Linked DNA regions of Roseiconus lacunae. The protein of the gene in region 1 interacts with the protein of each later gene in a pairwise test. Links are inferred from orthologs where the notes say so. Each region holds a gene or a part of one and is shown in the gene's direction. Other genes may lie near its edges. The genes, in order: pepT and tpiA.

Evidence for each region.
Region 2: the proteins of pepT (region 1) and tpiA interact in binary tests that used the Escherichia coli proteins (3 or more experiments, as listed by UniProt). The link is inferred for Roseiconus lacunae from one-to-one orthologs.

What each region holds. Positions count from the first base shown.
Region 1 is NZ_VSZO01000001.1:1,441,346-1,444,638, forward strand. The notes cover bases 76-3,045. They hold pepT (peptidase T), read left to right. Parts: upstream 76-921; coding sequence 922-2,169; downstream 2,170-3,045. Other genes in these bases: FYC48_RS05410 (3'-5' exonuclease), read right to left, coding at 76-593; FYC48_RS05420 (4-(cytidine 5'-diphospho)-2-C-methyl-D-erythritol kinase), read left to right, coding at 2,202-3,045. In the rest of the region: more of FYC48_RS05410, read right to left, coding at 1-75; more of FYC48_RS05420, read left to right, coding at 3,046-3,215; FYC48_RS05425 (SpoVG family protein), read left to right, coding at 3,246-3,293. UniProt on the Escherichia coli protein: Cleaves the N-terminal amino acid of tripeptides.
Region 2 is NZ_VSZO01000001.1:843,630-846,949, forward strand. What follows is about bases 316-3,312. They hold tpiA (triose-phosphate isomerase), read left to right. Parts: upstream 316-1,434; coding sequence 1,435-2,190; downstream 2,191-3,312. Other genes in these bases: aroF (3-deoxy-7-phosphoheptulonate synthase), read left to right, coding at 401-1,438; secG (preprotein translocase subunit SecG), read left to right, coding at 2,261-2,902; FYC48_RS02935 (YicC family protein), read left to right, coding at 2,912-3,312. In the rest of the region: more of FYC48_RS02935, read left to right, coding at 3,313-3,320. UniProt on the Escherichia coli protein: Involved in the gluconeogenesis. Catalyzes stereospecifically the conversion of dihydroxyacetone phosphate (DHAP) to D-glyceraldehyde-3-phosphate (G3P).

The sequences.
Region 1 (3,293 bases):
TCACCGTCGTCGTATTGCTGCTGAACCTGATCCCCGGTTACCGACATCTTGCCAGGTTTCGCCAGCATTTTGGTCGCCAAGTTCAATCCGCCGTTGAAGCGAACGGCGCTAAAATTGGTGAGCAAGTCTTGCAGGTCCAAATGCGAATCGACGCTGTATCGATTCCTTGGCGACCGATAGCCTTCGTTGGAAAACCAAGCCGGGATCGAAATGCCATAGCGAAACGCGGCCAGTTCCATGAGTGGTAGATCGAACGATCGCCCATTGAACGTCACCCACTGCGGCCGCTTATAAACTTCCCAGCCCTTCCAAAAATGTGCCGTGATCACGTGGCTGCGAAAGTTCGGCTCGTCCAGCGAGACGATGTCCAGCAGTCTGAAATCTCGGTCGACTTTTGCGATCACCACCGCGATCGGGACTTGAAAGGTATGTGGAATGAACGTCGAGCCTTTTTGTTCGAACAGTTCTTCCTGGTATCGCGCGATCGCATCGCTGGCCGACAGCATCTCGCCGGGGTAGCGAACTTTTGAGATTAAGTTGCCGTCGGCGATACTTTCGCAATCGAAAACTAAATGGGAAACTTCTTCAGGCATCCAAATCCACCGAAACCTTCACCGCAATCGAATCATTTCGCGAATCATTTCGCAACGTTTCTTAGCTGGTTGAGATTCGGCCCTCATCTCTCGCTCGGGAAAAACACGATTTTCCAGAGTACTTCGGCAGAAAAACAACCGGCTGTTCGCCGTTGCCATCATATCTTGGTCCTGCGCATAAGATACCCGGCAGACGCCTGCGAGTGCCGTTACAGCTTGGTTGACCGTCCCGACATACCCTGAAGACAGTCCGTACCCTAAAAAAAGTCTGGCCGCCGCACGGCATTGTCCGATCGATCCTACTTCACGACCCGAAATTTCCGCAACCATGTCCTTATTGAACCGTCAACGACTCTTGGATCGCTTTCTACGGTACGTCCAAATCGCTTCGACTGCCGACCCGACAAGCGACGGCTACCCCAGCAGCGAAGGCCAGCGTGAATTAGGCAAACTCTTGGCACAAGAGCTTTCCAAGATGTCCGCCGTCGACGTTCATCAAGACGAACATGGTCTGGTTTATGCCACGATTCCGGCAACGGCGGATGCAAAAAACTTGCCAGTCGTCGCCCTGCTTGCCCACATGGATACGTCACCGGATGCCCCCGGCGACCGCGTCCGCCCGAACGTGGTCGAGTCTTATGACGGTGGTGAGATCCAACTCGAAAGTGGCGAAGTAATCACGCCGAAAACTTGCCCCGAACTCGTCAACCTGGTCGGCAAAACACTGATTACCACTGACGGTACAACGCTGCTCGGCGGCGACGACAAGGCTGGAGTTGCGATCATCGCCGAAGTCGCGCACACGCTGATCGAGAACCCCCATCTGCCGCACGGTGAACTGAAGTTGGTGTTTACCTGCGACGAAGAAATCGGCCACGGGACCGACAAGATCGATCTCGACAAACTTGCCGCCGACGTCGCTTATACGCTCGATGGTGGCGGCGAAGGCATCATCGACGTGGAAACATTCTCTGCCGATGGGGCCACGGTACATTTCGTTGGCGATAGCATTCATACGTCGATCGCAAAGGGCCGAATGGTGAACGCCCTTCGTGGTGCGGCCGACTTTATCGCCGCGCTTCCACGCGATTCAGACTCTCCTGAAGCCACCGAAGGTCGACAAGGGTTTATTCATGCCAACACAATCACCGGCCAAGTCGGCGAAGTCACACTGAATCTGATCCTGAGATCGTTTGATACGGCCGACCTACCGGGCTATGCCGATCGGCTCAAGGCAATCGCCAAATCCGTCGAAAGCGATTGGCCGGGACTGAAAGTCATCGTTGACACACACAAACAGTACCGCAACCTTGGCGATGGACTGGCCAAGCTACCCGAGTCGATCGACTTGGCCGTCAAAGCGTTCGAGAACCTTGGCCGCCCTTACAAAAAAGAGATCATTCGTGGCGGGACCGACGGAAGTGTCTTGACCGAGAAAGGACTGCCGACACCGAACCTTTCCAGCGGTCAACACAATATCCATAGCATCCGCGAGTTCGCCTGCCTTGATGAAATGATCTCCGCAGGCGATCACCTTGTCGAACTATTGAAACTCTGGTCACAGCAACGTCGCTAATACGTCGTGACGATTCCTCTTGATAACGCCCCATGAAAGTCCGGACCTCGCCGCCTGCGAAACTGAATCTGTTCCTTGAAATCCCTGCCAAACGCGAAGACGGCTTTCACGAAATCGATACGGTCATGACCGCGATTGACCTTTGTGATGAATTGTCGGTCGAATCGATCGAAGAGCCTGTCGTTGAGTTGTCCGCGCATTGGCTGCCTTCGCTCGAAACGATCGCAAGCGAACTTGCGATCGATCCGCAGAGCGTCGAAGCGAAACAATTGCTGGCAATCCCCGAAGACGGGCGCAACCTTGTCGTCGCGGCCCTGCAGGTGTTTCGAAAACGTTTTCAAATCGAGTCGGGATTCCGGGTCGAGTTGGGAAAGCGGATCCCTGCCGGCGCCGGGATGGGTGGGGCGAGCAGTGACGCCGCCCACGCAATTAGCTGTGCTGCCCAAATTCACCAGTTTTCCAGTGATCACGACGGATTGCACGAGATTGCGGCTTCGATTGGCAGCGATGTGCCGTTTTTCTTACCGTTGCCGCCTGTTTCTCAGATAGCTTCGGCCTCAACGAATGGCGAGACGACACGTCGGCCGAGGGCGTGCCATGCGTCTGGGCGTGGTGAGATTCTTCAGCCAGTTGACATGCGCACAGATCTTTTTTTCGTTGTCGGGTATCCACCGGCGAGCCTTGCGACAAAAGACGTTTATGGCAGGCTTCGTGTGCCCGCCGAGCCGATCTCTTCGAAAGGCTTTCTTGCGTCACTGCGCGCTAATTCGTTAGAAGATCTAACATCGTTGATGATCAATCGGCTGAGCGAACCGGCTTTAGAAATTCGACCGGAGCTGAGTGAATTGTTGGAATCCCTGTGGAAAAGTGGTCTCCAACCGTGTCAACTAACTGGTAGTGGGTCAGCATGTTTTGGGATTGCACGTGATGCGGAGTTCGCGCAAACGGCATTGAAACAGCTTCGAGCGAACCAATCCGTTCCGGCGCTTTGGCGCGCGACACGGAGTGTTGCAGCGGCCGCGACCATCGAAATCGATCCAAGTTAAAGCGACGACATCAGAGAGGGAGTTGAGATCGTGGAAATCACGGAGATCCGAATCAAGCTCATGGAGTCATCCGAAGAT
Region 2 (3,320 bases), 600 kb from region 1 along the record:
AAGCGGCCGGGAAACGAATAAATTCCAATGAATTATCGGCTGAGCACACCCCGCAGGGATCGTTCGGCCGAAAGTGGCTCAATACAAAATGACCGGTTTGAAAACCTCCTCCGAAAACCGCCGAACGCCGGCATGTGAGCCGCCTTAGCTCGCCGCAGACCTAGTTTTCTCGACGCAGGGCCCGATGCTAGACACCATCGACACGCGGTTTTCGGCCCCAATCGTAGCTGGGTGAACGTCTGCTGAGTGTCGCGGCGAAGTGATGGAGTGGCTGATCGCGGGGGAGACAAGCGGAACAATCCATGTTTGCCCTCGACGAAAACCGCACCGTCTAGCTAAACTCTGTGGCTCGATCGAATTCCCGCCCCACTTCTGTAACTCATAATCCCTCTGAAACACCGTGATTTTGATCCTCAAGGGCGGTGCGACCGAGCAACAAATCGACCACGTCATTCAACGTGTCGAATCGCTCGGCCTAAAAGCCCACCTTAGCCGCGGCACGTTCCGCACCATCGTCGGAATTATTGGCGATGAGTCGGAAATTGTGGTCGAATCCATCCGTGCGATCCCCGGCGTTGCCAAAGTGGTACCGGTTTTGCCACCCTACAAGCTCGCGTCGCGCGAAGCCCACCCAGAATCCAGTGTTGTCGACGTCAGCGGAGTCAAGATCGGGGGCGGCCACGTCGGCCTGATCGCCGGTCCTTGCAGTGTCGAAGAAGAGGACCGCATGCACCGGATCGCCGAGTCGATCGCGGCGGCGGGTGCGAACATCCTCCGTGGCGGTGCATTCAAGCCGCGGACCAGCCCGTATGCATTTCAAGGCCTCGGCGAAGAAGGTTTGCGACGCCTACGTGATGTCGGCAACGCACACAGCCTTCCGGTCGTCACCGAAGTCACCGACCCGCGTTTGGTCGAGTTGGTCGCCGAGTACGCCGACATGCTTCAAATCGGCGCTCGCAATATGCAAAACTTCGCGCTGCTCAACGAAGTCGGCGCCTCGAAGCGCCCCGTGCTGCTCAAACGTGGCATGTCAGCAACGGTCAATGACCTGCTGATGTGCGCCGAATACATTCTGTCCCAAGGCAACCCGAACGTTGTCTTGTGCGAACGCGGTATCAAAGGATTCGATCCGGCGACCCGCAATTTGTACGACGTCGCTGCGGTCCCGCTGGTCCAACAACTCAGCCACCTGCCGATTATCGTCGACCCTTCGCATGCGACCGGAAAACCTGAACTGATTCCCGCTTGTGCGTTGGCCGGACTGGCCGCCGGGGCTGACGGCGTTCACGTCGAAGTCCACGATTGCCCCGAAGTCGCCAAGAGCGATGGGCCGCAAGCATTGTTGCCAGAGCAGTACGCCGAGCTTGCTCAACAAATGAAAAGCCTCGCCGAACTACTCGGAAAAACCGTTTCACCATTGCCGGAGACCACCGCGTGAGCCGCCGAACCATTATCGCCGGAAACTGGAAGATGAACCTGCGAGCCGACAGTGCGGCCTCGCTTGCCAAAGGCGTTTGCGACGCGGTGGGCGAAAACCCCGATGTCGAAGTCGCCGTCTGCCCGCCTTCGGTCTACCTGCATCTGACTTCCGACGTTCTCGCCGGCTCGGCCGTCGGTCTGGGCGCACAAAACCTGTACCCCGCCGACGATGGTGCCTACACCGGCGAAGTCAACGCGGCCATGCTGTCTGATTGCGGCTGCCGTTACGTCATTCTGGGCCACAGCGAACGACGCGCGTTGATGGGCGAAACCGACCAGCAAGTCAGCGAGAAACTTGCTGCCGCCCTTGCCGGTAACCTTATCCCGATCGTCTGTGTCGGTGAAACATTGGAAGACCGCGAGTCGGGCAAAACCGAAGACGTCGTCGGTACCCAAGTCCGCGGATCGCTCGCAGGCCTCGACGAAGCACGCGCCCCCGGTGTTGTGATCGCCTACGAACCGGTCTGGGCGATCGGCACCGGCAAGACCGCCTCGCCCGAACAAGCCGAAGAAGTCCACGCGTTTATCCGTCAACTGCTCGGCGAGCTGTTCTCCGGTGAAGTCGCCGACCAAATGCGAATCCAATATGGCGGCAGCGTCAAACCTGGTAATGCCAAGGAATTGCTCGGCCAACCGAATATTGACGGAGCACTCGTCGGTGGCGCCAGCCTGAAAGTCGACGACTTCGTCGCTATCATCAACGCCGGTTGATCAACGGAATGTCACACGGCGATTTTTGACGAAACCATACAAACCAAACCTAAACGGACTGTGAGATCCAATGACTGATTCAATTCATTGTGCCGTCTCGATGCCTTTCGATGCCCTCCCGCTGCACACTCTTCCGCTCGCGTCCCTTGGTAGCGCCGCGATCGGATGGGTGATGTTCATGCTTTCGCTCTTCCTGATCCTGCTGATCCTCGTCCAACGCGGCAAAGGCGGTGGACTCGCCGGCGCCCTCGGTGGCCCCGGCGGACAAAGCGCCTTCGGAAGTAAAGCGGGCGACACGTTCACCCTGATCACCGCCGTTTCGGCAATCATCTGGGGTTTGGTTTGTGCGGTCGCGATGTACACCCTCGGCGTCCCACCGGTCGCTTCGGTTGATGAAGACCTCGACCTCGAAACGCCCCCGGCGTTGGTCTCCCCCGGCTCCGAAGGTGCACCAGCGGGTGGACTCGGTGGTCTTGGCGGACTGGAAGGTCTCGACAGCGGTCTCCTCGGCGGTGACGCAGACATGACCGCCGCCGATGACACAACGGAAGACACCGATGCGAGCGAGAACGACGCGTCCGACGAAGCGGCAACAGAAACCCCATCGGCCGAGCTTGCCCCCACTACCGGTGACGCTGCACCTGCCGACGCAGACTCTGCCGACGCGACCAACGAAACCGAGTCAGCCGAAACTGATTCTTCCGACGAATAGACTTTGCCGATGACGTCTGCCCCCGCCGCCCAGTCTGCCGAGAACGCCTCGAGCGATTCAACGGACAGTTCGCGCGCGTTCGCGGTGTCCAGCATGACCGGGCAGGGCCGAGCGACAGGTGACAGTGCACTCGGAACCGTGACGATCGAACTGCGGGCGGTCAACCACCGCGGCTTCAAGTGCAGCCTGCGCAGCCCCGAGTCGGTCTCGCCTTTGGACGCCCGCATCGAAGCCGAGTTACGCCGACACCTGCATCGTGGTGCGATCAACGTCAACGTTTCGCTCGAACGTGCCGGGGGACAGACCCCCGTTCAAATCAACGCGGCGGTGCTGGCCGATTACTTGCGTCAGTGTCAGCAAGCGATTCAAGAGAGCGGTATCTCTGGCAATCACATCACCCTGAGCACGGCCTCGTTGG